3 regions of the Klebsiella ornithinolytica genome follow, and region 2 is predicted to be linked to each of the others. Evidence: predicted binding sites of a transcription regulator. Region 2 holds the regulator's gene; each other region holds the start of a gene.
The links. The regulator CRP, encoded in region 2, controls carbon source genes, mostly activating them, when cyclic AMP is high. The targets are predictions, from matches to a motif close to ATGTGANNNNNNTCACAT.

Region 1: azuC (stress response protein AzuC) is a predicted target of CRP. The motif match lies at 5,181-5,198, and genes of this name have one in related genera.
Region 3: ydfZ (putative selenium delivery protein YdfZ) is a predicted target of CRP. The motif match lies at 1,878-1,895, and genes of this name have one in related genera.

The regions. Positions count from the first base shown of each region.
Region 1 is NZ_CP130153.1:1,901,384-1,912,462, reverse strand. Features, by position in the region: gene araG (L-arabinose ABC transporter ATP-binding protein AraG) at 1-221, opposite strand, end outside; gene Q1L34_RS08915 (arabinose ABC transporter substrate-binding protein) at 284-1,264, opposite strand; gene Q1L34_RS08910 (non-heme ferritin-like protein) at 2,159-2,662, shown strand; gene Q1L34_RS08905 (MFS transporter) at 3,105-4,667, shown strand; gene Q1L34_RS08900 (DUF2766 family protein) at 4,716-4,967, opposite strand; gene azuC (stress response protein AzuC) at 5,047-5,130, opposite strand; gene Q1L34_RS08890 (MFS transporter) at 5,341-6,762, shown strand; gene Q1L34_RS08885 (RpiB/LacA/LacB family sugar-phosphate isomerase) at 6,815-7,453, opposite strand; gene ftnA (non-heme ferritin) at 7,888-8,385, shown strand; gene Q1L34_RS08875 (YecH family metal-binding protein) at 8,422-8,661, opposite strand; gene tyrP (tyrosine transporter TyrP) at 8,856-10,067, shown strand; gene Q1L34_RS08865 (YecA/YgfB family protein) at 10,450-11,079, opposite strand, start outside.
Region 2 is NZ_CP130153.1:430,780-441,858, reverse strand. Features, by position in the region: gene Q1L34_RS01980 (YheU family protein) at 1-131, shown strand, start outside; gene Q1L34_RS01975 (phosphoribulokinase) at 167-1,033, shown strand; gene Q1L34_RS01970 (OsmC family protein) at 1,114-1,518, opposite strand; gene crp (cAMP-activated global transcriptional regulator CRP) at 1,825-2,457, shown strand; gene Q1L34_RS01960 (YccS/YhfK family putative transporter) at 2,510-4,588, shown strand; gene argD (bifunctional acetylornithine/succinyldiaminopimelate transaminase) at 4,578-5,798, opposite strand; gene pabA (aminodeoxychorismate synthase component 2) at 5,888-6,451, opposite strand; gene Q1L34_RS01945 (putative adenosine monophosphate-protein transferase Fic) at 6,496-7,086, opposite strand; gene Q1L34_RS01940 (YhfG family protein) at 7,076-7,243, opposite strand; gene ppiA (peptidylprolyl isomerase A) at 7,351-7,920, opposite strand; gene tsgA (MFS transporter TsgA) at 8,197-9,381, shown strand; gene Q1L34_RS01925 (cytosine deaminase) at 9,378-10,703, opposite strand; gene nirB (nitrite reductase large subunit NirB) at 10,943-11,079, shown strand, end outside.
Region 3 is NZ_CP130153.1:2,624,361-2,632,458, reverse strand. Features, by position in the region: gene mgtS (protein MgtS) at 1-40, shown strand, start outside; gene ydfZ (putative selenium delivery protein YdfZ) at 2,006-2,209, shown strand; gene Q1L34_RS12495 (hypothetical protein) at 2,365-2,625, opposite strand; gene Q1L34_RS12490 (LysR family transcriptional regulator) at 2,837-3,754, opposite strand; gene Q1L34_RS12485 (MFS transporter) at 3,966-5,159, shown strand; gene Q1L34_RS12480 (alpha/beta hydrolase) at 5,173-6,201, shown strand; gene Q1L34_RS12475 (cyclophilin-like fold protein) at 6,250-6,699, shown strand; gene Q1L34_RS12470 (arylamine N-acetyltransferase family protein) at 6,701-7,477, opposite strand; gene Q1L34_RS12465 (aminotransferase-like domain-containing protein) at 7,516-8,098, shown strand, end outside.

The sequences.
Region 1 (11,079 bases), 1.5 Mb from region 2:
CTGAATACGCGCGGTTGGCCGTCTATCTGCAGGTCGCCGGCGGTAGGAATATAGTTGCCGCTGAGAATTTTCAGCAGCGTCGATTTTCCGGCTCCATTTTCCCCCATCAGGGCGTGGATCTGTCCGCTATAGCAGTCAAAGCTAATATCGGAGAGCGCCTTAACGCCGGGAAAGGTCATGGTAATGCCGCGAAATGAGAGATAAGGGGTAGACTGTTGCATAACAACTCCGCTCTTCTATGCTCAGCCTCCCGCAGGCTGCGGGAGGCAGGGTCAACCAGGCCTTACAGCCCTTTTTTCGCCAGCTCTTCTTTGAAGTTGTCGCGCGTGATCAGCACCACATCGGTGACCGCAGTGAATTTCGGCGGTTCTGCGTCTTTTGTGACCCAGTTGTAGAGCATCTCGCTGGTTTTATATCCGTGGATATCCGGGCTAGGCAGCAGAGAACCGTAGAAACCGGTCGCCTGCGCTTTGGAGAGTTCGTTAACCGCATCCACACCATTAATGCCAATGCCAATCACATCCCCGGCTTTAAAGCCCTGACCTTCGGTGGCGCGCACGCCGCCCAGTACAGTGTTGTCATTCATCCCCACGATCAGCCAGTGCTTCACCTGAGGATGCTGTACCAGCATCGAGTTACCGGCGTCGAAGGCGCCCGGGATATCGTTGGATTTAGTCGGCACGCGGTAGATCTGTTGGTCAGGGAAACCGGCCGCTTTCAGCGCGTCGATGGAACCCGTGGTACGACGACGGGCGGTATCGAGTTCATCAGCGGTAATCGCCATCACGCCGGTATCCTTCACATCCCAGCCGCGTTTTTGCATCTCTTTGTACAGCTCCTGCCCCTGACGGGCGCCAATTTCACTGGCGGCCATCATCACCAACGGTACGCTCTCCATCGGTTTACCTTTCGCATTCACGAACTGGTCATCGACGGTGATGACTTTCATATCGTATCCGCGCGCTTTAGCGACAATCGCCGCCCCGAGTTTCGGGTCAGGTGTACAAATAACGAAGCCCTTTGCCCCGCTGGCCGCCAGGCTGTCGATGGCATTCAGGGTTTTCTCACCATCCGGGACCGCAATTTTAATTACCTCAAAGCCCAAATCTTTGCCGGCCTTATCGGCAAATTTCCACTCGGTTTGAAACCAGGGTTCTTCCGGTTGTTTGACCAGAAATCCGAGTTTAAGCGTTTCAGCCATAGCTGATTGTGACATAACCGCAGCGAGACCGATCGCCGCCAGCGCTTTAGTAAATTTGTGCATGGTAAACTCCAGCTTTATTTCGCTTTTCTGTAGGGAAGTATCGGACTTAATTTTTTTATCGGACGTAAAACAAGGCATTAGAAAAATTGCACACCGAACTGCCGTTGTTCATTAAGTAATAACTGGAAATCAATTCTCCATACGAGAGCATTATCACATCGCGGAATTACAGTAATTGCGTGCATAGATTTAGCGAAAAATGACATAAAAAAAGAGCTAATTGTCAGACAATTAGCCCTGCACATAGCAATATTATCCATATCATCAGCAGACTTATCCTTGTCGCTACCGCCGCCTGCTCTCAGGAGATGTCCCGAAAGTGCTGTGCCCCCTTTTTCAGCCGTTTCCCTTACCGATACGACTTCTCACAAGATGAAATATCGCACAGGAGAATTTTATTACCGTTAATAACAGAATACACCTCATCACCCCGCTTATCTAGTCCTGTAAAAATGACGTCACTCAATCATTTCTCGTGATTTCTTTTTTACCGAATGGTTGATGCGACATGACCGAATTATGACCTCAGGATTAAATTCATATTTAATTAATATGTCGTAGGCATCATCCATATCATAAAAAAAGCCATAAAAATAAATTCAATAAAATCATCAAGATATGGATATTAAAATCAAGTAAAAGACAAAAACAACACGCTTTATAAGGATGTTGTAACGAAACGTAAACAGATGCACTTGAGAGTTTTCTTAGTCTATTATTGAGGGTATTCTATATATATCGGCAGGCGCTAATTAATTACCGATACACATAGGGAAAGTGCAAATTCATTATTTTGCCCACAATGTTACGCGTAAAGAGTCTCGCATTTTATCGTTCACCGGCGAAGATTCCCGACGCGTGAATGATACCTCCAGCTTAATAAGGATATTTTTTATGGTCGTTTCAGGAATGGCTCAAAAACTCAATAATCAGATGAACCTTGAGTTTCATGCCTCAAATTTATATCTGCATCTCAGCGAATGGTGCGAACAGCACCGTCTGAACGGCACCGCCATCTTTTTGCGCTCCCGGGCACAATCCCACGTGACGCAGATGATGCGCGTATTCGATTTCATGAAGACCGGCGGAAACTGGCCGATCGTCAAAAATGAAGGCAGCTACAGCTATAACTGTCACTCCCTCGAAGATCTGTTTACCACCACCCTGGCCGATTATGAACAGCGTAGCAGCATGCTGTCCGGATTGACCGAAGAGGCTAAAGCGCAACGCGACGACACCACCTGGCGCTTCCTGACGCTGTTGGAGAAAGAGCAGCAGCAGGACGGCGTGCTGTTGCAAAGCGTGCTTGAAGAGGTTCGTAACGCGGATAAAGCCGGCCTGGGTATGCTTCAGACCGATCGCCGCCTGCTCAGTCTGGTGACACGCCGCCAGGATTAAGGCCATCGCGCCGGCATCACATCAACCGTTCTCTCAGCGAGTATGGATCCCGAGAGAACGGCTTTCGCATCGCAGCATAGCGCTCGCCCTGGCCGGCGCAACCGCGCAGCGTTGGCACTAAAACCCGCCGGACGATGCCCTGCAGACCGCCGTATGGCCACCGTTCCGCTGCGCGAATAAACGACACCGGATCATCAATCCCTCCGCTTCACGCCTCCGTCCATCGCGGATAACGTTCCAGCGATCGCTGTTTCTGACACATCATTTCCGCCGTTCAGGCGCCGTTCTTATTCCTGAAAAGCATTAAAAACTTTTAAGCCGATCGCATTCCTGCTCTGGGAAATGGCGCAGCGGGTGATTAGTGACGGCGATCACTTTTCGCCATCGACTTTAAGAATATAAAAACAGCGTTTCAAAAATTTAAAACATGAGGTTTATATTAATGGCAGGATACGCGGCTTCAACCTCACAAGGGTTGCAGGGAAGACCGATTTTGTTACGCCATCAGCTAGCCTACGGCGGCGGTAATTTACTGGGGAGCGGCGCGCTGGCAATCAGCGGCGCCTGGCTACTTTATTTCTACACCACGTTCTGCGGACTGACGCTGATTGAGGCGTCGTTCATTTTCTCCGTCGCCAGCATCATCGATGCGATCAGCAATCCGTTAATGGGCTACCTGACCGATAACTTCGGTAAAACGCGGCTCGGCAAACGCTTCGGACGCCGACGTTTCTTTTTATTGATCGGTATCCCGCTGATGATGTTTTACCCGCTGCTGTGGGTTGAGGGGCTGGGTTTCTGGTACTACCTCTGCACCTACGTCGTCTTTGAGATTATTTATACCTCAGTCATGGTGCCTTATGAAACCTTAGCCACCGAAATGACCGACGACTTCTCATTACGCTCTAAACTGACCGGCTATAAAGCCATTTTCGGCAAGCTTGCCAACTTCCTGGCGGCGTTCATCCCAGGTCAGTTTATCCTGTTGTACGGCAAAGACTCCGCCACACCGTTCTTCCTGACCGGGCTGACCTACGGGGTTATTCTGATTATCGCCATCTCCTGCCTGTGGTTTTGCAGCTGGGAGCGCCCGCGTGAAGAAGAAGTTCGCGTGAATGAGAAAAAAGGCCTGCTCACGACCCTGCTGATGCTGGCGAAGGATATGCGTTCAACCTTCTATCTACGCGTGTTCCGCAAACATCTTGGGATGTATCTCTGCGGTTTCGGCGCAGAATGGCTGTTTGCCTCGATCTTTACCTACTTCGTTATCTTTGTCCTGCAGCACGATCCGGCGATGGTCGCCGGGCTGAACAGCCTGAACTCGATTCTGCAGCTGCTCTCTACGGCGTTGTTTATCGGCCTGTGTGTGAAAAAGGGATTCAGCAAGCCCTATATTCTGGCGCTGAGCATCGTGATTTTCTCCGTATTGCTGTACACCTCGCTGTGGTTTTTCCATCTGCCCGCTCATCTGGCAACCATCCTGATGTTTGGGATCACGGTGCTGTTTGGCCTGGGTACCGGCGGCGTGTACTACATTCCATGGACCGTTTACACCTTCCTCGCCGATGTTGATGAGATCTATACCGGCCGCCGCCGCGAAGGGATCTACGCGGGCGCCATGACCTTCTCCGGAAAAATCCTGCGTTCGATTATTGTCTTCACGATGGGAGCTATTCTCAGCTTTTACGGGTTCCAGTCTAAAGCGCATACGCAACCAGAAAGCGCCGTGACCGCCATTGCGGTGGTGTTCTGTAGCGGCGTGATCCTGCTGGCGCTGGCGGCCATTGTCTTCAGCAAGCAGATGAAACTGGATCGCAAAGCGCACCTGGTCGTATTGCAGGAAGTGGCGCGGATTAAAGCAGGGGGTAAGGTTAGCGATATCCCGTCCGATGTGCGTATTATCGTGGAGGATTTAGTCGGCCATCGTTATGAAGAGTGCTGGGGCAACAGTAAGCTATTTAAAGATGAACAGCCGGCGTCGGCAAGGGCCGCTATCTCTCATTAACGTCTGGTTTTCGCCCCGCCATCGACAGCGATAGCGGGGCGAAACAACTTAGTGTGCTTCACCCTGCGGCGTAAACTTAAGCTCAATCAGCGCAATCGCTTTTTGGACCGCGCGCAGCGTCACCGGATCGGCCGAAGCCGGATGGCTGGCAAAATCGATGGCTTTCAGCTGCGTGGTCATTTTTTCGCGGACTTCAACAGGGGCGATGACATCAATGACGTCGAGAATCTGTTTGATAACCAACTGGCAGGCGACAACGTCAGAAACCAGTTCGTCTTGTTCGGTGAGATGTTGAGACATTTATTACTCCTTTTTCGAGGAGCGTAATAGTAACCTAAATCCCGAGAGATAAAAAAACCTGCCGCAGCAGGTTTTTTTATCAGAACATACCGGCAGGCGGTACATCTTTGAATGTTTTGCAGTACTGCTCGAACATGCTCTTCAGAATTTTGCGCAGTTTCATGAAGCGACTCCGGTTTTGTTATGCAGGTGTTACCATTGATGGGGTCTATAATATGACTTGCATCACATAAATCAATAGAAACATGCGCTAAATCACAATTTATTTACAAGAATAATTTATAAATTAAACAAAAGTGAGGGAAATCGCAGAGTTAAGAGCCTGCACGTTTTTCCCGCGATAGGCACCTCACCAGGCGATGGCAAACACACAATGAGTACAGATATCTCTTCACGAGAAGGCCGCGCCTTCTCTGCTCCTGCGCTGCTGGTCGCCGGCGCATTTTTCATGGAGTTTCTTGACGGGACGGTAATCGCTACCGCGCTGCCGGACATGGCAAAAGATTTTGGCGTTGCGGCGGTTGACCTCAATATCGGCATCAGCGCCTACCTGATTACGTTGGCGGTATTGATCCCGGCCAGCGGCTGGATTGCCGATCGCTTCGGCGCGCGTAAGATCTTCACGCTGGCGTTGGCCATTTTTACGCTTGCCTCCGTTTTTTGCGGCTTTGCCGGCAACGTGGACACCTTTGTCGCCATGCGAATCCTTCAGGGTATTGGTGGCGCGCTGATGGTGCCCGTCGGCCGCCTGGCGGTACTGCGTACCACGCCAAAAGATCAGCTCATCAAAGCCATTGCCACACTGACATGGCCGGCGCTGGTTGCGCCGATCATCGGTCCACCGCTGGGTGGCTTTATTACCCGCTATGCCAGCTGGCACTGGATTTTCTTTATTAATGTTCCTCTGGGATTGATCGCCATCGCGCTGTCGCTGCGAATTATTCCCGATATCCGCGAAGCGCAGCGACGTCCCTTTGACCTTCCCGGCTTCTTTGCGACATCGGTTGCTATGGTGAGCCTGGTGAGCGCCATGGAGTTGCTTGGCGATAGCCGACCACAAGGCTGGACAACCCTGGTCCTGCTGGGGATCGGTACGGGATGCATGCTGTTCGCTCTGCGCCATTTCCGCCGGGCAGAGTGGCCGATGGTACGTCTCGATGCGCTACAGGTGCCCACCTTTCGGGTTACGATGTACGGAGGATCGCTTTTCCGTGCTTCCATCAGCGCCGTCCCCTTTCTGTTACCGCTGCTGTTTCAGGTTGGCTTTGGTATGGATCCGTTCCATTCCGGGCTGCTGGTGCTGGCGGTGTTTGTCGGCAACTTCACCATTAAACCCGCCACCACCCCGCTCATCCGTTGGCTCGGCTTCCGTCGGCTGCTATTGATAAACGGGACGCTAAACGTCATCTCGCTGCTCGCCTGTGCTTTTTTAACGCCGCAGACCCCGGTCTGGCTTATTTGTATGATCCTGTATCTCGGCGGCGTATTCCGCTCGATTCAGTTTACCGGTGTGAGCACGCTTGCTTTTGCCGATGTTCCGCCTGCGCAGATGAGCTACGCCAATACGTTGTTCAGTACCGCGTCACAGCTGGCCGTGGGTCTGGGGATCACCCTCGGCGCGATCGGCATTCGCATGGGTGAAAAAGCCAGTGAGTGGTTAAGTCTGACGACCCTACCGGGGATCAGCTTCCGGCTCTCCTTTGTCTTTATTGCCTTAATTTGTCTGGTGGGAATGGTAGATAGTCTGCGATTGAGCAAAGATGCCGGTAGCAGCGTCTCGCAGAGCAAAAAATAGCAGCAAAAAGGCCAGCGGAGGCTGGCCTTATTCGAAAAAAACGAGAGCTTGCTTAGCCGACTATCTGGCGGACAAAAGCTTCGATCTCTTTATCCTGGCAGTTCTCGAAGAAGCACTGCTGGAAACGCGGGCCGGAGACAGCCGTTTTGACCAGTTCCGGATCGATAGCGCGCAGAGTATCCAGATAGTTATCTTTCACCACGGCAGCTTTCACCGTATTCAGGATCCCGGCGTTACGCACCTGCGGCTCTTTGCGCTCCGGTGGGTAACCTTCGCCATTGCGACCGGTGAAGGCTTTTTCAAAAATAAAGCGCACGTTCAGCTCGGCACCCCAGCCAAAACCTTTGGCAAACGGCAGGGACAGCGCATTACCGTTATTAATCTGCGCAAACAGGAAGGCATCAGCCGGATCAATACAGTAGCCGCACACTACGCCTGGGTGGATGTTCAGCGACATCAGCGCGCCCTGTCCGGTTCCGCAGCCGGTTACCACGAAATCAACCGCTTTCGAATTCAACAGAATGCTGGCCATGATGCCCAGATGAATATAGGTCAGATGATGGTCGTGCTCATCGCTCATCCCGACGTTGTATACCGGGAACCCTTTTTCATCGGCAACGGCGTTTAGCTCGTTGAGGATGATGGCGTTTTTGCTGGCCTGGCTGTTTTCCATCATCAGTGCAATTTTCATGCTTTACTCTCCTGAATGCTGTGCGGGCACTCCCGCGATAGTTCGTTAGCGTTATGATGGACTCTACTACTTAACAAACGCACTTTCAAATTTTATGAAAAGTTGTTTTATAAATTACGTAGCGCTTCACATTTTTCGCCTTCGCCCCCGCCCTCCCGGTACCAGCCGCCACAGGCAGAGACGCAGTCAGCTCCCTGGCAGTCCATCTTCCTGCCAACGCCAGACACCTTATTTCTGTTTTTTATTTTGATAATACGAACTGACTAAAATATTAAACCGAAACCATTCTCATTACTTATTAAATTGCCAATGCGTTTTATTCCCATTTTCATTTTTAATAAATAAGTTTTTTAATTTACTTTTTGCAAATAAATTAATAACAAATTATAGTAACCGCACAATTACGTTGACCCTTTATTTTCGGAGCACACGCGATGCTGAAAACAGAAATGATCGATAAACTGAATGAGCAGATGAATCTTGAACTTTATTCTTCTCTGCTTTATCAGCAAATGAGCGCATGGTGCAGCTACCACAGCTTTGAAGGCGCCGCCGCATTCCTCCGCCGTCATGCGCAGGAAGAGATGACCCATATGCAGCGCCTGTTTGATTATTTGACCGATACCGGCAGCCTGCCCTGCATCAACGCTATCTCCTCACCGTTTGCCGAGTACGCATCGCTGGATGAGCTGTTCCGCGTCACCTACGAACACGAACAGCTGATTACCCAGAAAATTAATGAGCTGGCCCACGCCGCCATGACTAATCAGGATTATCCGACGTTTAATTTCCTGCAGTGGTATGTGGCTGAACAGCACGAAGAAGAGAAATTATTTAAATCTGTTATTGATAAGCTGACCCTCGCCGGTAAAAGCGGCGAAGGCCTGTACTTTATTGATAAAGAGCTGGCGACGCTCGACACGCAGAATTAATTATCCCGGCGGCGAAGTTTCGGCTTCGCCGCTAAATTAATGCCGGCAGATCTTACTCTCACGCGTATTAAACCCCGCCTCTACGGCAACAAACTTCCCCTTTTTCTGTAGAAATGCCACCAGCTCCGCCGCGCTTAAATTTTCTGCCGAGCAGGTATGAAAACGTGCATCTGCGCCGAAGCGGGCGATGATTGCCGCCTCAAGAGTGGCCGTTGAGTAAGGTTCGCCCGAGGCGATCATCATCTGCAGCACTTCATGACCATGAATCGATTGCATAGCTCCTCCTGTAAAACGCCCAGCATAGCCCGGCGAACGGCTGGAAGCTTTGCGCCAGCGCAGCCTTCAGGCGGCCTTCGCGGAGTGTAAATATTTAATTACAACCACTGTAACCCTCATTTGACGAGAATGATAATTTCACATACTCTGCGCGACATATTTTATTGTTAATTCCTTCATGGATAGAGAGAAACGTGAAGAACCGCACTCTGGGTAGTATTTTAATCGTGGCCGGGACCACAATCGGCGCAGGGATGTTGGCAATGCCGCTGGCTTCCGCGGGCGTGGGTTTTGGCGTCACCTTCTGCTTACTGATCGCGCTGTGGGCGCTGATGTGCTACACCGCGTTATTACTGCTGGAGGTCTATCAGCACGTGCCCGCCGATATGGGGCTCGGTTCGCTGGCGGCACGTTATCTCGGACGTTACGGGCAGTGGGTGACCGGCTTCTGCATGTTATTCCTGATGTATGCGCTAACCGCAGCCTACATTAGCGGCGCGGGCGAACTGCTGGCCTCCAGCCTCAACCAGTGGCTGGGCTGGTCGCTTCCTCCTGCGGGCGGCGTGTTGCTGTTTACCGCCATTGGTGGCGCGGTAGTCTGCCTCGGCACATCGCTGGTTGATCTGTTTAACCGCTTCCTGTTTAGCGCCAAGATCATTTTTCTCGCCATTATGCTGGCGCTGCTGTTGCCGCATATCCATCGCATCAATCTGCTGACGCTCCCGCTCCAGCAGGGCCTGGCGCTATCGGCGATCCCGGTGATTTTTACCTCTTTCGGTTTTCACGGTAGCGTGCCGAGCATCGTCAGCTATCTTAACGGCGATATTCGTAAGCTGCGTCGGGTCTTTATCATCGGTAGCTTTATCCCGCTGGTCGCCTATATTTTCTGGCAGCTGGCGACGCTCGGCAGTATTGACTCCCCGGCGTTTACCGCGCTGCTGGCGCAAAATGCCGGCCTGAACGGACTGCTGGAAGCACTGCGCGAAGTCGTGGCGTCGCCGCACGTTGAACTGGCAGTGCATCTGTTCGCCGACCTCGCGCTGGCCACCTCGTTCCTTGGCGTGGCGCTTGGACTGTTTGATTATCTGGCCGATCTGTTCCAGCGTAAAAACAGCCCCGGCGGTCGTCTGCAAAGCGGTGCAATCACCTTCCTCCCGCCGCTGGCGTTTGCCCTGTTTTATCCGCGCGGCTTCGTGATGGCGCTGGGCTATGCCGGCGTCGCGCTGGCGGTGCTGGCGCTCATGCTGCCTTCGCTGCTGGTGATGAAGAGTCGGAAACAGCACCCTGACGCTCCCTGGCGGGTCGCCGGGGGAACACCGGCGCTGTGGCTGGTGCTGTTGTGTGGTATTGCGATTGTCGCTATTCAGTTTTGCATCGTCGCGGGTTTGCTCCCGGCGGTAGGATAAAAAAAACGGCCTCTGGCCTAATGCGGGTCACTTAAAGGCGACCCGCATTTTTTTGGTTTATCGCCGGCCAGAGCGATGCCGGGTTCCCAGGGCCGGGCGAAACCGGCCCTGGGAAGTTCATCTGTCGCGCAGGAAACAGAAATACGCGGACGGAATATTCCACGGAACCCACGCGACAGACCCCTTTTCGCGCAAACCAGCGTAAAACCGACATCCCTGGCTTAACAGCGACCTCCAGGACAGACTTATCCGAAGGCGTGTTGAAAACCTGACAGCGCCGGATAAAAATCGGCAATCTCTTTGAGATGACGGATAGTTCCCCCTCTGCCGGAGCGGTCAGCCGATCCTTAAACGATCGGCATCAGACCAGCAGACCCGTTATTTATTTCGCTAAGCAACACTGCTTATATTTTTTACCGCTGCCACAGGGACAGGGATCGTTACGCCCGACCTTGACTTCATTGCGGATCGGTTGCTGCACGACTTCCGGCTCAGCATGCTCAGTCCAGTATTGGTACAACGAGAGCGCTGCCGGGCGGATATGATCCACGCTGGCGATAAACTCATCGACAGAGAGCGCCTCAACCGCTGTAAACTGCGCTTCCGTGCCGTGCAAAGCAATGCTGTCCAGCGCCGACTGCGGCTCTTCCGGCAGAGCGGGCCAGTTTCCGAGAGCGACGCCGCGCATATAGCCGAAGCACCACTCCTCAACAATCGTCAGCTCCTGACCTTCCTCTTCGCGGGTCCCAAACAGCGGTTCAAACTGATCGGGATACTCGTCCAGACGCTCGGCAATGTCGCTCATGTGCTGCAGAGTCAGGTTAACAAAGTGGTCGCGCTCGCGGTCATTCGCCCAGCGCGGCACATTGTCCGCTCCGCCCCAGATAGCCAGCAGCCACTGAGCCGGTTCAATCTCTTTCGGGCCGGAGAGAATGGCCGTCAGCAGGCCGTCAAGCTCTGAGACATCAAGGATGGCGCCCTCGGTGGCGTATTTCGACAGGATATCGTCCAG
Region 2 (11,079 bases):
AACATGAACGCTCGCTGGCGGATAAAGTCGCCGACGTCAAACAGCAATTGAAAAGCGGAGAAGCCGTGCTGGTGTGGTCAGAACTGCACGAGACGGTCAACATCATGCCCCGCAAGCAGTTTCACGGCTAAGGCGGCGCCACACATCGTTTAATCTGGGAGTTGTTATGTCTGCCAAACATCCGGTGATTGCCGTCACGGGCTCCAGCGGCGCGGGAACCACGACCACCAGCCTCGCCTTTCGTAAAATTTTCGCCCAGCTAAATCTGCGTGCCGCGGAGGTAGAAGGCGACAGCTTCCATCGCTATACCCGCCCGGAAATGGACATGGCGATCCGCAAAGCGCGCGATCAGGGGAAACACATCAGCTACTTCGGCCCGGAAGCCAACGACTTCGGCCTGCTGGAAAACACCTTCCTTGAGTACGGGCGTAACGGTAGCGGCCAGTCGCGCAAGTATTTGCATACCTATGATGAGGCGGTGCCGTGGAATCAGGTACCGGGCACATTCACACCGTGGCAACCGCTACCGGAACCGACCGATGTCCTGTTTTATGAAGGGCTGCACGGCGGGGTTGTCACGCCGCAGTATAACGTCGCGCAGAATGTCGACCTGCTGGTTGGCGTGGTGCCTATCGTCAACCTGGAATGGATTCAGAAGCTCATCCGCGATACCAGTGAACGAGGTCACTCCCGTGAAGCGGTGATGGATTCCGTGGTCCGTTCAATGGAAGACTATATCAACTTCATCACACCGCAGTTTTCGCGCACCCATATCAACTTCCAGCGCGTCCCCACTGTCGACACCTCCAACCCGTTTGCGGCGAAGGGCATTCCGTCATTGGATGAAAGCTTTGTGGTGATCCACTTCCGCAACCTACCGGATATCGATTTTCCCTGGCTGCTGGCGATGCTACAGGGCTCGTTTATCTCGCATATCAATACGCTGGTGGTGCCTGGCGGGAAAATGGGGCTGGCGATGGAGCTCATCATGACGCCGCTGGTGGAACGCTTGATGGAAGGTAAAGCAATTTAAATTCGCGGCCGGCGCTACGCTTGCGCCGGCCTGCAAGACGGTGTCAACCCGGTAAGCATCGCGCCACCGGGTATCTGGCATTACGCCTCTACCACCTCAAACGAGTGGGTGATGTTCACCGCTTTTTGCAGCATCAGCGCCACCGAGCAGTATTTCTCCGCCGACAGATCCACCGCACGGGAGACGGCCGCATCTTTCAGCTCCTTGCCGGTGACAATAAAATGCATGTTGATATGGGTAAACAGACGCGGCGCCTCTTCCCGACGTTCAGACGTCAGCTTGACTTCACAGTTAGTCACGTTGTGACGACCTTTCTGCAAAATAGACACGACATCGATCGCGCTGCATCCGCCCGCCGCCATCAGCACCATCTCCATTGGGCTTGGCGCTTTATCTCCGGAGTTGCCGTCCATCAGAATCTGGTGACCTGAAGCCGACTCTCCGATGAAGGTTAACCCTTCAACCCATTTCACACGAGCTTGCATAAAATTTAACTCCAAGGTTGCAATTTTCCTGACAGATTACGCGTACATAACAATTCTCGCAACGGAAGGCGACCTGCATCATGCTGAAGCGAGACACCAGGAGACATGCGGCAAAAGCTATGCTAAAACAGTCGGGATGCTACAGTATTACATTGATGTACTGCATGTATGCAGAGGAGTTCACATTACAGGCTGAAGAAAAATCACCAGCCCGTTTCCCAGGCATAGGGAAACAATACGATTGCATGCCCGGATGCCGTGTAGTGTCGGCACCCGGAGATAGCTTATAACAGAGGATAACCGCGCATGGTGCTTGGCAAACCGCAAACAGACCCTACCCTCGAATGGTTCTTGTCTCATTGCCACATTCATAAGTACCCATCTAAAAGCACGCTGATCCACCAGGGTGAAAAAGCAGAAACGTTGTACTACATCGTCAAAGGCTCTGTGGCTGTGCTCATCAAGGATGAAGAAGGTAAAGAGATGATCCTCTCTTACCTCAACCAGGGCGATTTCATCGGTGAATTAGGCTTGTTTGAAGAAGGCCAGGAGCGTAGCGCCTGGGTACGTGCGAAAACCGCATGTGAAGTGGCCGAAATCTCCTACAAAAAATTCCGTCAGCTCATTCAGGTTAACCCGGATATCCTGATGCGCTTGTCGTCGCAGATGGCTCGCCGTCTGCAGGTGACCTCAGAAAAAGTGGGTAACCTTGCCTTCCTCGACGTCACCGGGCGCATCGCTCAGACGCTGTTGAACCTGGCAAAACAGCCGGATGCGATGACCCACCCTGATGGTATGCAAATTAAAATTACCCGTCAGGAAATTGGTCAGATCGTTGGCTGTTCCCGCGAAACCGTTGGCCGTATCCTGAAGATGCTGGAAGATCAGAACCTGATCTCCGCACACGGTAAAACTATCGTCGTATACGGTACGCGTTAAGTCGATAAAACGGCGTATTGCTTGCGCAATACGCCGTTTTTGTTTTCCCTCTATGTGGCGCAGGCTGATTTATCACCCGGAAGTCAACTATGCACTGCGGCAAACGCTGGTGTTGTGTTTGCCTGTCGCAATCGGCCTCCTCCTCGGTCATTTACAGCAAGGTCTGCTGTTCTCGCTGGTGCCCGCCTGCTGTAACGTCGCCGGTCTGGATACGCCGCACAAACGTTTTTTTAAACGCTTGATTATTGGCGGTTCGCTGTTCGCCGGCTGCAGTCTGGTCGTCCAGCTTCTGCTTCAGCAGGCGATCCCGCTACCTTTGATTCTCAGCGGCCTGGCGCTGCTGCTCGGCGTGACGGCGGAGATCAGCTCTCTGCACGCCAGGCTTCTGCCCGCTTCGTTGATTGCCGCGATCTTTACCCTGAGCCTTGCCGGAAACATGCCCGTCTGGGAGCCACTGCTGATCTACGCCCTCGGGACGCTGTGGTACGGTCTGTTTAACTGGTTCTGGTTTTGGCTATGGCGCGAGCAGCCGCTGCGCGAATCGCTGAGCCTGCTCTATCGCGAGCTGGCTAACTACTGCGAAGCCAAATACAGCCTGCTGACCCAGCATATCGATCCCACCACTTCACTGCCGCCGCTGCTCACGCGCCAGCAGAAGGTGGTGGACCTGATCACCCAATGCTACCAGCAGATGCATATGCTGGCGGCGAACCAGCGCAATGACCACAAGCGCCTGCTGCGGGCGTTTCAGATGGCGCTGGATTTGCAGGAACATATCTCCGTCAGCCTGCACCAACCCGAAGAAGTACAAAAACTGGTAGAACGCAGCCATGCCGAGGCGGTGATCCGCTGGAACGCGCAAACCGTTGCCGCTCGCCTGCGGGTGCTGGCCGATGACATCCTGTACCACCGCTATCCGCGGCGCTTTAACATGGATAAGCAGATCGGCGCGCTGGAGAAAATTGCCTGGCAGCATCCGGACAACCCGGTAGGGCAGTTCTGCGCCTGGCACTTCAGCCGAATAGCCCGGGTGCTGCGTACCCAGCGCCCGCTGTACGCTCGCAACCTGATGGCGGATAAAGAGCGCCGTCTGCCGCTGCTGCCCGCGCTAAAAAACTATCTCTCGTTAAAATCACCGGCGTTACGTAACGCTGCGCGTATCTGCGTGATGTTAACGGCCGCGAGCCTGATGGGAAGTGCCCTGAACCTTCCCAAGCCTTACTGGATCCTGATGACGGTGCTTTTTGTAACCCAAAACGGCTACGGCGCGACGCGGGTACGTATCGTCCATCGGGCGGCAGGTACGCTTGCCGGTCTGGCCATCGCCGGACTGGCGTTGCACTTCCATGTCCCGGAGGGTTATACGCTCTCCGCGATGCTGCTCGTCACGCTGCTGAGCTACCTGATTATCCGCAAGCATTATGGCTGGGCGATGGTTGGCTTTACCGTGACGGCGGTGTATACCCTGCAGCTTCTGACGCTCAACGGCGAGCAGTATATTGTCGCCAGGCTTATCGATACGCTTATCGGCTGCCTTATCGCCTTTGGCGGCATGGTCTGGCTATGGCCGCAATGGCAAAGCGGGCTACTGCGTAAGAACGCTCACGACGCGCTGGAAGCCGATCAGGAAGCGATCAGGCTGATTCTTAGCGACGATCATCAGGCTCCGGCGCTGGCCTATCGCCGGATGCGCGTCAATCAGGCGCATAACTCGCTGTATAACTCGCTGAATCAGGCCATGCAGGAACCCGGTTTTAACACACACTATCTTGACGACATGAAACTGTGGGTCACCCACAGCCAGTTTATTGTTGAGCATATCAACGCGATGACCACCCTGGCCCGCGAGCATACGATGCTGACGCCGGAGCTGGCCCGACGCTATCTGGAATCTTGTGAGATTGCGCTCCAGCGTTGCCAGCAGCGGCTGGATTCCGATGGTCCCGGCAGCGCTGGCGATGTCAATATTATGGAGTCGCAGGATGTGGAGGTGAGCCGGGGGCCGTTAAGTACGATGGAGCAACATCTGCAGCGGATCCTCGACCATCTGAACACCATGCACACCATCTCCTCGGTGGCATGGCGTCAGCGCCCGCATCACGGCATCTGGCTACGCGCGATTAAGCGTTAAGAACCTGCTTTACCGCCTGGGCAAAGCGGGCCATGCCTTCGGCAATATCCTGCTCGTCGATGACCAGCGAAGGGACAAAGCGCATCACATCCGGCCCGGCATTCAGCACCATCACGCCGGCATCTGCCGCGGCATAGAGAAAATCACGAGCCCGGCCCTTATACTGCGGCTTAAGCTCCGCGCCAATCAACAGCCCCATACCGCGGATGTCGCTGAACAGGTCAAACTGCGCGTCAATTTGCTGGAGATGCTGCACAAACAGCTCGCGCTTCGCCTTCACGCCCTCCAGCACCTCCGGGGTATTAATCAGGTCAAATGCCGCCCCGGCCACGGCGCAGGCCAGCGGGTTACCGCCGTAGGTCGAACCGTGGGAACCGGCGTGGAATGCGCTGGCAATATCGTTGGTGGTCAGTACGGCGCTGATCGGGAAGCCACCGCCCAGCGCTTTGGCGCTGGTAAGAATGTCCGGCGTCACGCCATAGTGCATATATGCAAACAGCGAACCGGTACGCCCCATGCCGCACTGAACTTCATCAAATACCAGCAGCGCCTGATGCTCATCGCAGAGTTCGCGCAGTCCTTTCAGGAACGCCGGCGTCGCCGCCATCACGCCGCCTTCTCCTTGAATCGGCTCCACAACCACCGCGCAGGTATGATCGTCCATAACGGCCTTAACCGCATGCAGATCGTTAAACGGCACGTGGATAATGTCCGCCGGTTTCGGGCCGAAGCCATCAGAATATTTTGGCTGCCCGCCCACCGATACCGTGAACAGCGAACGGCCGTGGAAAGCATTATGGAAGGCGATGATTTTGGTCTTATACGGGCTGTGACGGGTAATGGTGTAGTGGCGCGCCAGCTTGAACGCCGTTTCGTTCGCTTCGGTGCCAGAGTTCATGAACACCACGCGTTCGGCGAAGGTGGCCTCCACCAGCTTACGACCCAGACGCAGCGCCGGCTCGTTGGTAAAGACATTGCTGGTATGCCACAAGGTTTCGCCCTGCTCATGCAGCGCCGCGACCAGAGCCGGATGACAATGACCTAACGCCGTCACCGCAATCCCGCCCGCGAAATCAACGTACTCTTTGCCCTGCTGATCCCATACGCGGCTACCTTTACCTTTGACCGGGATGAATTCTGCCGGTGCATAAATCGGCAGAATAACTTCATCGAATGTGGCGCGGGTAATTACCGGTTGCTCAGTTGCCATGTCATGCCATCCTTCTTCGTTATGCGGTCATTATTGTGATAATCTAATCACAAAATATGCATAAAAAATCAGTCAATGGCAACTACAAATCATCGATTGAGGAAGTTTGCCAGCAGTTGATGTCCCTGCTCGCTGAGAATACTTTCCGGGTGGAACTGTACCCCTTCGAGATCCCACTCCCGATGGCGAATCGCCATAATCTCTCCGCTTTCACTGCGGGCCGTCACCTCAAAGCATTCAGGAAGCGTCGCGGGATCAATCAGCAGAGAGTGGTAGCGAGTAACGGTCAGCGGATTATTCAGCCCCTGAAAGACCCCCTGCCCGTTATGATAGATGGGAGAAGTTTTGCCGTGCATCACTTTCGCCGCTCGCACGATAGTGGCCCCAAAGACCTGGGCGATGGCCTGATGGCCAAGACAAACGCCCAGCAGCGGAACCTGACCGGCATAACGAGCAATCACCGCCAGCGAAATGCCTGACTCATTTGGCGTACAGGGCCCGGGAGAGATCACGATTTTCTCCGGCATCAACGCCGCGATCTCCTCAAGCGCCAGCTCATCATTGCGCCTGACCAGCACTTCCGCCCCCAGTTCACAGAAGTACTGGTACAAGTTCCAGGTGAAAGAATCATAGTTGTCGATAAGCAGGATCATAGCGGCTCCGGAAAGAATAAAACCGGGCTATTCTACTCAGATTCTCACGCTTCGCTTACCACTTTGCGAAAGATCCGCTCAAGGGGTTCGGGATCGCCCATCGCCCCCAGCTGGTTAGCCTGGCTCCAGCTATCGGGGTCGATATCCCGCCAGTCGAGCACAAACCCGGCGTGAAGAGCCAACTGTTCAAAGAAAATTCGCTGAACCAGGCCGCTACCGACGCGAAACGGGTGCAGGACGTTGATTTCCCCGTAGTACCAACTCAGACGCGTGACGAACGTCGCGCGGCTGATTCCGCTGAGGTAGCCCTCTTCCTCCAGCGCCCGCATCAGCGCATTGCCCTCTTTCTCAATCCACGCAAAATGGCAGAAAGGAGTATCCCCCTGATAGATATCGACTTCTCTGAATTGCCCCGCCCAGTCGAAGATATCCTGATAGAGCTGATGATGAATGAAACAGAGGTAGGGTAGCCCGCGGCCGCGCGGTCCCAGCGGCAGCGTCGCCGCACGCAGGGAGGTGATTTCCCAGGCCGTTTGCTCCAGCCGCTGCGCCTGACGAATACCGAGACGGTTACGCATCACATTGAGCGCAGGGTAGAGGTAAGGGTCGCGATCGTCGCCATATTTACTGCTCATGGCGCCTCCTGATCTCGGCAAGACGCGCCAGCGCTTGCTCGGCAGTCAGCGTCACCAGCGGGATCGCTGCCCCCTCCAGGCGACGGCTGGCCTGAAAATTCACATTGCGGGTCTGTTCCCAGAGCTGGGCTTTTTGCTTATCGGTGAGTGAACGCATGGTCGCCTCCCTTATCGTCCCCTGTTTGCCACAAGTATAAGCAGCAATTTCAGGTTACGCAGAGAGGCCGACGAGGCGCGGGCAATGTTACCCGCGCACAGAAAGGCTTACGGCAGGACTTTTGCTGAGAGGATAACGACAGGTTTGGACGGTACATTCTGGTACGGTCCGACGTTGTGCGTCTGAACCTGGGAAATCTTATCCGCCACGTCCATGCCTTTCACCACTTTGCCGAAGACCGCATAGCCAAAATCACGCTGCCCGTGGTCAAGGAAGGCGTTGTCCGCAATGTTAATGAAGAACTGGCTGGTAGCGCTGTCCTGATCGGCGGTACGCGCCATTGCGATAGTACCGCGGGTATTGCGCAGACCGTTATCGGCTTCGTTTTTAATCGGCGGGTTCGGCTGCTTCTGCTGCATCTGTTCGTTAAAGCCGCCGCCCTGCACCATGAAGCCCGGAATCACGCGATGGAAGGTCGTATTGTTATAGAAGCCGCTGTTCACATACTTCAGGAAGTTATCCACGGAAATCGGTGCTTTCTGGCTATTTAACTCCAGCTCAATATTGCCCGCAGACGTCGTCAGCAGTACATGAGGATCGCCCTTCGCTGCCATTGCCGGAGAGAAAGCTGAAATGGCGAAAACGGCAACCACCGCCGCCAGAGTTGATTTGAGCATGGGAATTCCTTAACGGAGCAGAATAAAAAGCAAGTGCTTTGATTCTAAAGAGCCTTTGCATCCTGGGCCAGCCTTTTACCTAATTTTACGTAGCTGAAATAGTTGTTACGGCGCACGCATTGACCAGCGCGATAAATAAAGGCGATCCAAATCACACTAATCCATGCAAAAAGCATTTCATTGCATAATAAACGTTTGCTTACATCACTCGAATGAATAAAATCTGTCCGCCCTGGCGCAGTCAATGCGCTTTACATTTCTATTCACAGGCCAGTCATGACTAACAGCAATCGTATCAAGCTCACATGGATCAGCTTCTTTTCCTACGCCCTCACCGGCGCGCTGGTGATCGTCACCGGAATGGTGATGGGAAATATCGCCGATTATTTCCATTTGCCCGTCTCCAGTATGAGCAACACCTTTACTTTCCTCAACGCCGGTATCCTGATCTCTATCTTCCTGAACGCCTGGCTGATGGAAATTGTGCCGCTGAAAACCCAGCTGCGTTTTGGCTTCATTCTGATGGTCCTGGCCGTTGCCGGGCTGATGTTTAGCCACAGCCTGGCTCTGTTCTCCGCGTCCATGTTCGTTCTGGGGCTGGTCAGCGGGATCACCATGTCGATCGGGACCTTCCTGATCACCCATATGTATGAAGGCCGCCAGCGTGGCGCGCGTTTGCTGTTTACCGACTCCTTCTTCAGCATGGCGGGGATGATCTTCCCGATGGTCGCCGCATTCCTGTTGGCCCGCAGTATCGAGTGGTACTGGGTTTATGCCTGCATTGGGCTGGTCTACGTTGCCATTTTTATTCTGACCTTCGGCTGTGAGTTCCCGGTTCTTGGCAAAAAAGCACAGCAGGATAACCAGCCGGTCGTGAAAGAAAAATGGGGCATCGGCGTGCTGTTCCTCGCAATTGCGGCGCTGTGCTACATCCTCGGTCAGCTGGGCTTTATCTCCTGGGTACCGGAGTATGCCAAGACCCTGGGCATGAGCCTGGCCGATGGCGGTAAGCTGGTGAGTGATTTCTGGATGTCGTACATGATTGGTATGTGGTCGTTCAGCTTCATCCTGCGCTTCTTCGACCTGCAGCGCATCCTGACCGTACTGGCTGGTCTCGCCACCGTGCTGATGTACCTGTTCATCAACGGTTCACCGGAGCATATGCCGTGGTTTATTCTGACCCTCGGCTTCTTCTCCAGCGCGATTTACACCTCGCTTATTACGCTGGGTTCGCTACAAACCAAAGTCGCGTCGCCGAAACTGGTGAACTTTGTACTTACCTGCGGCACCATCGGCACAATGCTGACCTTCGTGGTGACCGGTCCGATTGTGGCTGCCAGCGGCCCGCTGGCAGCGCTGCACACCGCTAACGGCCTCTACGCCGTGGTCTTTGTGATGTGCTTAATCCTTGGCTTCGTCTCCCGCCACCGCCAGCACAACGCGGCTGCGGCCTCCCACTAAGCCTTTGTTGGCCCCTTTGCTTCAGTGAAGGGGCTGTTTCGACTAAAGAACAGCTCCTCTCCTCCTCTGTCGGTCTGGATCCAGGTCTGCGCCAGTTGCGTTGTGGCAATCACCCGTCCCTGACGAATCGACCAGCGAACCGGTACCTGACAGCGAACCGCTTCAAAGCCATTCTCCGCCGGCAGAATAACCAGATTCGCGGGATAGCCCGGCACAATACCGTAATCGTGCAGACCAAAGGTGCGGGCGCTGTTGTCGGTAATCAGCTTCAGCCCATCGTTGATCTGCTGATAGCCCATCAGTTGACAGACATGTAACCCCATATGCAGCACCTGCAGCATATTGCCGGTGCCCAGCGGGTACCACGGGTCGAAAACATCATCGTGACCGAAACAAACGTTAATACCCGCCGCCATCAGCTCCTTCACTCGGGTGATGCCACGGCGCTTTGGATAATCGTCAAAACGCCCCTGGAGATGAATATTGACCAGCGGGTTAGCAACAAAGTTGATTCCCGAGAGCTTTAGTAACCGAAACAACCGCGAAGTATAGGCGCCGTTATAGGAGTGCATCGCGGTGGTATGGCTGGCCGTAACCCGTGGGCCAATGCCCTCTTTCAACGCCAGAGCCGCCACCGTTTCGACAAACCGCGACTGCTCGTCGTCAATTTCATCGCAGTGAATATCCAGCGGGCGTTGATACTGCTGCGCCAGACGGAACGCGATATGCAGCGATTCCACGCCATACTCGCGGGTAAACTCAAAGTGCGGAATGGCGCCGACCACATCGGCCCCGAGCCGCAGGGCCTCCTCCAGCAAGGCCTCACCATTGGGGTAGGATAAGATCCCCTCCTGGGGGAAGGCGACTATCTGCAAATCTACCCATGGCGCTACCTCCTGTTTCACCTCCAGCATCGCCTTTAATGCCGTCAACGTCGGGTCAGACACGTCAACGTGCGTGCGGACAAACTGAATCCCGTTGGCGATTTGCCATTTCAGCGTCTTCCACGCCCGGGCCTTCACATCTTCGTGACTCAATAGCGCCTTACGTTCTGCCCAGCGCTCAATCCCCTCAAACAGCGTCCCGGACTGGTTCCAGTTTGGCTCGCCGGCAGTTTGGGTGGTATCGAGATGAATATGCGGTTCAATAAATGGCGGGATCGCGAGCCCACCGCGGGCATTGAGCACTTCATAACTTTCGCTGCGCGCATCGCCCATCGGGGTGATATCGCCAAAACAGCCTTTATCTATCGCGATCTGCCATAGCCCTTCGCGATCGGGCAAACGTACGTTCTCAATCAACCAAAGCGGAACTGCTGTCATCTTGATGACTCCCGTGAATATGCCGTTTTTTCGCCCAACCCATAAACATTCCCCCGCATCCATTTTGTACACAAAAGCAACAATAAGGAAAAGCCTGAGTTTTCCATAACTTATAAAAATCCAGGAAAATCATAAGCATACCCATTAAGTGGTAGGCGCGGGCGATCTTGATTTGTATCAATAAGTGTACTGGCTGAATCGTTAAGGTAGGCGGTAATAGAAAAGAAATCGAGGCAAAAATGAGCAAAGTCAGAATCGCTATTATCGGTAACGGCATGGTTGGCCATCGCTTTATCGAAGAGCTTCTTGATAAGGCGCCTGCCGGACAGTTCGACATTACCGTGTTCTGTGAAGAACCCCGTATCGCTTACGACCG
Region 3 (8,098 bases), 2.2 Mb from region 2:
TTTTCTTGCCGCGTATCTAAGCCACAAATGGGATGACTGATGAACGACGATAATCCCCACCCGTAACCGCCCCCTGTTGCTGACTGCACCAGGGGGCGTTCCGTTTTTAGCTTTCCGAACATAGTATTAGCTTCATTGTGAGAAATTCATTCCTTCCGCCGTACCCGGCCCCCTGATGGCAACGAGGATCGTCACTTTACCTTCATACTGAGGGTGTAGATTATTCAGCATTATTCGCGATATCGGATTCCTTGCCAGTGAAAACCCATATAGCTATTCCGTTGCTAGCTTTTTTGCTCACATTGCTAGCCGGCGTATTTTTAAACAGACCCTCCTCACGGATTATTCAAGATAAATGCATGTCGTTCGATGGCGTAATGGCATCGTGCATGACCACGCACTACCGCTCCCGCCACCGAATTTCGAAAGCTTTCCTGCATTGACAATGCTCTCTCTCTGCTGGCGGTAAGATCCCACATTTTTTCGTCATAACGACTCGGTTCGGACGCGGTGATTGGCGCTATGCCGTACTTCGGTACTTGGCGCTATGCCGTACTTCGGTACGATGTGGGGAGGATTATCGCCGCCCTTCGCGGAAGCTCTGCCGTCCTACCGACTTCAGGCACAGCGTGAGAGCTAGTCTTCCTGGTCTCATGCCCCGCGATAGTGCTAATTGTCGATTCTCAACAGAAGAATAGCGGTGTTGGACACCCCTTCGGTGAGTCAGCAGAAATATCACTCAGGTCAACACATCGCTTTGATGACCTCGCGGCCAGGCTTCCTCATGGAATATTCCTAATTAAGGTGTGTCGCGAAGGGGAATTATTGATTCTCCATAAAATAATCACATTTTTGGTTTGGAATTGAGGCTCGCCAGTTCAGGAGTTTATTATGAAAAAAATTATCCTTGTCATTTTTGTGCTCTGCGGAGTCATGTCTCTTTCCGGATGCATCCTTCCGCCGGGAGGCCACGGAGGCGGACCCGGCGGTGGTCCTGGTGGTGGACACTTTCACGGGCCAGATCTTCGCTAAGGTGGTAAGGCCATTTTGTTACAGCTGTTAATCAAGCCACCCGCAGATTAATGCCGATCGTTTAAGGTCGGCTGCCCCCGGCATTGCGCTGCCCTCCCGTGGCCGCCACGCTGCGATATCCTTGCTGAAGGTTTTTCAGCGGCGGAATGGTCAGCATGGAATAACGGGACATGCCGCAGGGGGCTGGCGCGGCTGAAAATCGCTGAGCCGGGGCCGCCAGCATGGACAAAAACGCCCGGAGCGTTTTTGAACGACGTTGACGTCGGCCCCGAAGGGGTGAGTCCCAGGGATGGGACGAATAACCTGGCGGAGGCAAGCCTTACAGGGAGGTTACCTCTTGCCGTCCCCGAACAGCCAGACGGCGGAGATGAAGGTATCGCGTCGCGACGATTTTTCTTGCCGCAATGCCGGGTTCCCAGGGCCGGGCGAAACCGGCCCTGGGCCGTTAACCTGTCGCGCAGGAAAAAGCAGCGTGCGGAACCTCACGTGAACGGAATATTCCACAGAACACGCGAGCCAGCGTACGAAGACCCCTTTCGCGCCAACCACCGTTTACCGGCATCGCCCTGGCCTGCAATAACCCTGCGGTATCAAGTCTGACTTCTCCCGGGAAGAAGGGCTAAAAGCGAAAATAATTTCTGGCAGAAGGTCCATGGGTTTATCCGGGAAATTACCCAGGGCGGTATCGATTATTAGTTCAACAGAATATTCGCGTTTATCGCTATCAACAGATAAAAAGCGACACGCTGATATTATGTTTTTTTATAAAAAAGTAAGTGTTATGCGTTCTTTAACTATTAAAATACCGCTCACCCGGAGAAGAGTCGCCTCTTAACGGCTAAAAAGTGTGACATTGATCAAACTCAAAACATGGCAGGCGCAAAGGCGTATTTATATTACGTCCGTTGCCAGGGCCCGGCCTTGTACGCAATACGGTTTTTTTTGATGCACAGAGAAAAAAGGAGAAATACCCATGGTCACTTACGATCGTAACCGCAATCCTATTACCAACGGAAGCCAGGTGATGATTAATGGGACAGGTAAAACGGGTAAAATTGTTGCTATCCACGCCAGTGGACTCACCCCCGCCCAATTACGTCGCAGCAAAACCGTTGAAGTTGAAGGGAATGAAGGTAAGTTCGAACCCGTTGAACTGATCCGTCTTGGCCTACACTAAAGACGGCAATGCCGCTGCGGCACCGGCGACTAAATATCTGGCAAGCTACTGCATAGCCGATATTCAGCAAACCGTACCGGAACGGCATTCTTATTCCCTGCCTTACGCGCCGAATATCACCTTCTGTCTGGCACAGATTCAGCAACCCGGCCTCATCATGGCTCACATTTCCAGATGGTATTTTGTACCCCGCTGCCCTTCGGCAAATTCGGGTTCATATTTGCGCTATGGACATATACTGCTTTTGATTTGCCATACTGCTGACAGGCTTTAACGGCCGTAGAATGCAAACTATCGAGACCGTACCACGCATCAGCCTGAATGCTGACCTTTTCACCATCGTTATATTGGACTGCTGCGCACCCTGATAACGTTCCTGCGAGCACAATACTCAATACTGCTGTCATACTTTTCATTAAGTTCCCCCACAATAAATGCCGGGGATTATAGTTTAAGCAACCACCCGCGTCTGGCATATTTCAGGCAAACATCGTTTACCAGAGATATCTAAATAGATCGGAGAAACAGACCGAAAGAGCGTCACTCTACAGCCGCCCAGGCATCCCCCTGTAGCATGACGGCTTCAGGTATTCATACCAGAAGCCGTCCGGGCATGAGGAAACAGAATTACCGGTTCTTGTCTACGGGCTGGCGCCGACGGTAAACACGCAGAGCATCGATCACCCGCGAAAATGCGGGAGAAACTTGCTTCCGGCTGGGGTAATACAGATAGTAGCCAGGGAAAGGCTGGCACCAGGTTTCCAGCACCCGAATCAGCCGACCTTCTTCAATATGTGCGCCAAACTCTTGCTCAGGTAAAAAAGCGATGCCTAATCCGGCCAGTGCGGCGGTGACAATATGCTCTGAAGTGTTGAACGTCACCTGCCCGTTCACCCGAACGTTCAAATCACCACCTTCCTGATCAAAATCCCAGACGTACAGCCCCCCGGATTTGACCATTCTCTGGTTTATACAGCAGTGTTGCGTCAGTTCATGCGGAGTTTGCGGAATCGGGTAGCGTGAAAAATACTCCGGCGAAGCCACGGCCGCCATGCGTAATTCCGGGCCAATCGGTATCGCAATCATATCTTTATCAATGGTGTCGCCCAGACGCACTCCAGCATCAAAGCGGTCGGCAACAATATCGCGGAAACCGTGATTAGCATCGAACTCAATATGAATATCCGGGTATTCACGCAGAAGCGGCGTCAGTTTGGGTAATAAGGTGGTACGTAACACATCCGGCCCGCAGGTAATTCGTACCGTACCGGCAGGTTTGTCACGCAGTTCCGTGAGCATATCCAGTTCAGCTTCAATTTCATCAAAACGATTGCCGATGGCCTGCAGCAGCCGCTCTCCGGCTGCGGTGGGCGACACGCTGCGGGTGGTTCGGGTAAGGAGACGAATTTGCATGCGCTCTTCCAGGGCTGAAATCGCCTGACTGAGAGCGGGTTGCGTCACACCAAGATGCGCCGCCGCTCGGGTAAAACTCCCTTCACGGGCAACAGTGACAAAATAAAGAAGGTCATTCAGGTTGCGTTTCATTCGGCTGACACTCCCGATTAATAACTCAGGCTTATAAGCCTATTAAGTATTCATTAGCTAGTCAGGCTACACCAGTCATGTAAAACTTTCAGCAATTGATAAGCGTCAACAGCATGTTTATGCGTGCGTTTTTTTGTCGTTATTCCCGTGAATAGCGTCCGGCCCCGGCTTGCCTGAATTCAGCCGGGTCGATATTCAGAGGTAGCCGTTTATGTCCACACTCAGTCATGAAAATTCACATCACCAGGAGCGCGCATACTGGAGCGGTGTGCTGGCGATGACGCTCTGCGTCTTTGTGCTTATCGCCTCAGAATTTATGCCTGTTAGCCTGCTGACGCCCATCGCGGCCGACCTCAGGGTGAGTGAAGGGCTGGCTGGACAGGGGATCGCCATTTCCGGGGCGCTGGCGGTGTTGACCAGCCTGTCTCTTTCGACTCTTGCCGGGAATCTGAATCGTAAATATCTGCTGCTGGGCATGACGGCATTAATGGCTTTATCGGCAACTATGGTCGCCCTGTCCCCCAGCTACCTGATTTATATGACGGGTCGCGCCCTGATTGGCATTGCGATCGGTGGCTTCTGGTCGATGTCTGCCGCCACTGCGCTGCGTCTGGTGCCACGGCGCCGGGTCCCTCACGCATTAGCTATTTTCAATGGCGGTAATGCCCTGGCAACCGTTATCGCGGCACCGCTCGGCAGTTATCTCGGCGCCGTAATGGGCTGGCGCGGAGCGTTCCTCTGCCTTGTTCCGGTAGCGATCGCCGCCTTCATCTGGCAGTGCTTCAGCCTCCCCGCGATGGCCCCCGACAACAACAGGCAGCCCGGGCGTTCTGCTTTTCATCTGCTCTCCCGTCCCGTTGTTGCCGTTGGCCTGCTAGCCTGCGGGCTGTTCTTTATGGGGCAGTTCTCGTTATTCACCTACGTACGGCCGTTTCTTGAAACCGTCACCCGGGTGGATATCAGCGCCTTATCGCTCATTTTGCTGACCATCGGGATAGCGGGTTTTATTGGCACGCTGGTGATCAGTCATTTTTTAAAGCGGGGCCTTTATTCAACGCTTGCAGCCATCTCTTCACTCATGGCTGTCGTCGCCGTGACGCTCATACTCACGGGCCAACACCTCTGGTTTGTCGTGCCGCTACTGGGGTTCTGGGGACTGATGGCGACAGCTGCACCAACCGGATGGTGGGCCTGGGTCGCGCGTACGCTGCCTGATGATGCCGAAGCCGGCGGCGGCCTGATGGTCGCGGCGATCCAGCTTTCTATCGCCCTGGGTTCCACGCTTGGCGGCCTGGCGTTTGATCACACCGGCTGGCAGAGCACTTTTGCGCTGAGTAGCGGGCTGCTGATTGTCGCTGCGGGGTTAACCATTCTGACATCACGTAAAACACACCACTCACAATAGAGGATAAAACTCCATGAAAAATATGACGCTGGCGCTGGGGCTGTTAATCAGCTCGTTTGCCGCCTCTGCGGCGGATATGTCAAAAGGCGCCGACAACTTTTATAAAAGCGATAAGGTTATCCAGCAAAAGGTGACGTTTAAAAACCAGTACCAGATGAGCGTTGTAGGCAATTTATTTATTCCGAAAACGCTGGATCAGAATGTCAAAAATCCGGCAATTATTGTCGGACATCCGATGGGGGCGGTAAAAGAGCAAAGCTCGAATCTGTATGCGCAAAAACTGGCGGATCGGGGCTTTGTGACGCTGGCAATCGATCTCTCCTTTTGGGGTGAAAGTGAAGGTAAACCGGGTCATCTGATTTCGCCGGAAATATATTCTGATGACTTCAGCGCGGCAGTTGATTACCTCAGTAGCCAGCCGTACGTTGATCCTGAGAATATCGGCGTGCTGGGGATTTGTGGCAGCGGCAGCTTTGTTATCAGCGCGGCCAAAATTGACCCCAGGATGAAAGCGATTGCCACTGTCAGCATGTATGACATGGGCTCGGCTTTCCGCAATGGCCTGAATCATTCCCAGACGCCAGAGCAACGTCAGTCCTTCATCCAGTCGGCCATCGAACAGCGACAGGCCGAATTTAACGGTGCAGAGAAGGCATATATTCCGGGGACCGTAAACAAGCTGGATGACGCCACACCGGCCATACAGCGTGAGTTTTTTGATTTCTATCGTACAGCGCGAGGCGGCTATACCCCGCAGGGCGAGAAAGAGGCGCTGACCACCAAACCGCTGTTAAGCAGCATTGGCAAATTTATGAATTTCTATCCATTCAACGATATTGAAACCATTGCCCCGCGCCCAATGCTGTTTATTACCGGCGCCAATGCGCATTCAAAAGAGTTTAGCGAGGATGCCTATGCGCGCGCAGCTCAACCGAAAGAGCTCTATATCGTTGCTGGTGCAGGCCATGTCGATCTGTACGACCGAACGGATCTGATCCCTTTTGCGAAGCTGACGTCATTCTTTAAAACCAATCTGAAATAGTGCTACCCGCCGCTCCCATAAAGGGAGCGGAAAATTTACAGGAGAGCCATGTTGAATAAACCGTTAGCGCTGTTATTTGTCCTGGTTAATCATTGTGTGTTTCCCGTTTATGCCGGGGGTGCTGTTCCGTCAGGTAAGGAGAAGCCGATGATTGTGAAATTGACCCTCCATCAACAGAGTTACGACGTTGAGCTTGCTGATAATCCGACAGCGAAGGCGTTTATCAAACAGCTGCCGTTAACGCTGACGATGCAGGAGCTTAACGGCAATGAGAAATTCGCTGACTTACCCCATCCTTTACCCCCCAATCCCATCCGCCCTGAAACCCTCTATCAGGGGGATCTCATGTTATACGGTGGTCATACTGTTGTTCTTTTTTACGAGACCTTTCGCACATCCTACAGCTATACGCCGATCGGCAAGGTCGTTGCGGCGAATAAGCTGCAAGATGCCGTTGGGCGCGGTAACATTAAAGTCAGCTTCTCGATGATGAAATAGCTTAAACCTGAACGGTCTGCACAAGCGCGAAACGGTTTTCCAGCGCATGCGCAATTTCGTCTTCTGTCAGCCACTGCTTTTCTACCCTGTCTGCAGTAATGGTCTTAAGCATATTGCCCAGCAGAATATAGCGCCCCTCGGGTCGATGCTGGATGACAAGCAGCTTTTGTACAAAGACCGCATCGGGGTGCGTGGAGTTAAGGTAATTAGCCGGAACAAAATCAATCCATTCCTGAGGCGACAGGTCAAAACCGTATTGATCGCACCAGTCTCCGTCAACCATGGCCTGAAGCAGATAGTCTCCACTCGCATCGCGACTCAGCCGGAACGTATCAAAATCCTGAATGATGTCCGTATCCAGTTCATCTAAGGCCAGCGGCGCGCGGATACCGTAGCTACCAAACCCAAGGTCGCACAGCCATTGACGGCCATCAACTTCGGCAATGACCGCCATATGGGTTTTAGGCCGGCGCGCGGGATAGAACATTGGCCGCGCCGCGACAAAACGGTAGGTTATACCCAGCGTCTCCAGCGCCATCGTAAACAGTCCGTTGAGTTCATAGCAGTAGCCGCCCCGGCTCTGTTGTAATAATTTGTTGGCAATATCATCAGGCTCCATCGAAACGATTTTACCTGCCTGTACGTCCAGATTCTCAAAGGGGAGCGCAAAGAGCTGGTGGCGCATGAGCGCCTGTAGCGTGGCGGTATCGGCAGCCGCAGGCCCGCTATAGCCTATGCGCCGGAAGTAGAGGGAAAGATCAAAATTGTCGCTGTGCATGGGACTTCCTTGGCTGGTTTGTGTTGCCCACACTATAGATGGCGCCTCGTATCGCCTGTATAGTCAGATTTATCAAAAATCAGACTATACAGATTACGATGTCCGACCCGTCCCCGCCGACTCCCCACTATCGCCGAATAGCCGAATTGCTGCGGCTGACGCTGACTTCAGGCGCTTTGCGCACAGGAGATCGGATTATTTCCGCGCGTAAACTGGCCGAGCGCGAGCAGGTCAGCCTTCCCACGGCGCTGGAGGCCCTACGTTATCTTGAGGCGGAGGGGCTGATTATCGCGCGACCACGCTCAGGTTACTTTGTCCACCAGATCATCTCCGCCGGGGAGAGGCCGGGCACCGCCTCTTTACCCGTCCCCGTGCCGGTAACCATGTCCGCAATAGCCCGCTCATTGTTCGGGAGCGCCGAGGCGCGCCTGGTCCCGCTTGGCGCCGCGCTACCGGATCCCGCCTGGCTTCCCGTAGATACTCTGCAAAGGGCATTGCAGACTGCAGGTCGTCGGCTTGATGCGCGCGGGCAGAGCTACAGCCTGCCCCCGGGGAGAGCAGACCTGCGCAGAAAGATTGCCGCGCGCGCGGCACAGTGGGGAGCACTTTTTGGCGCGGATG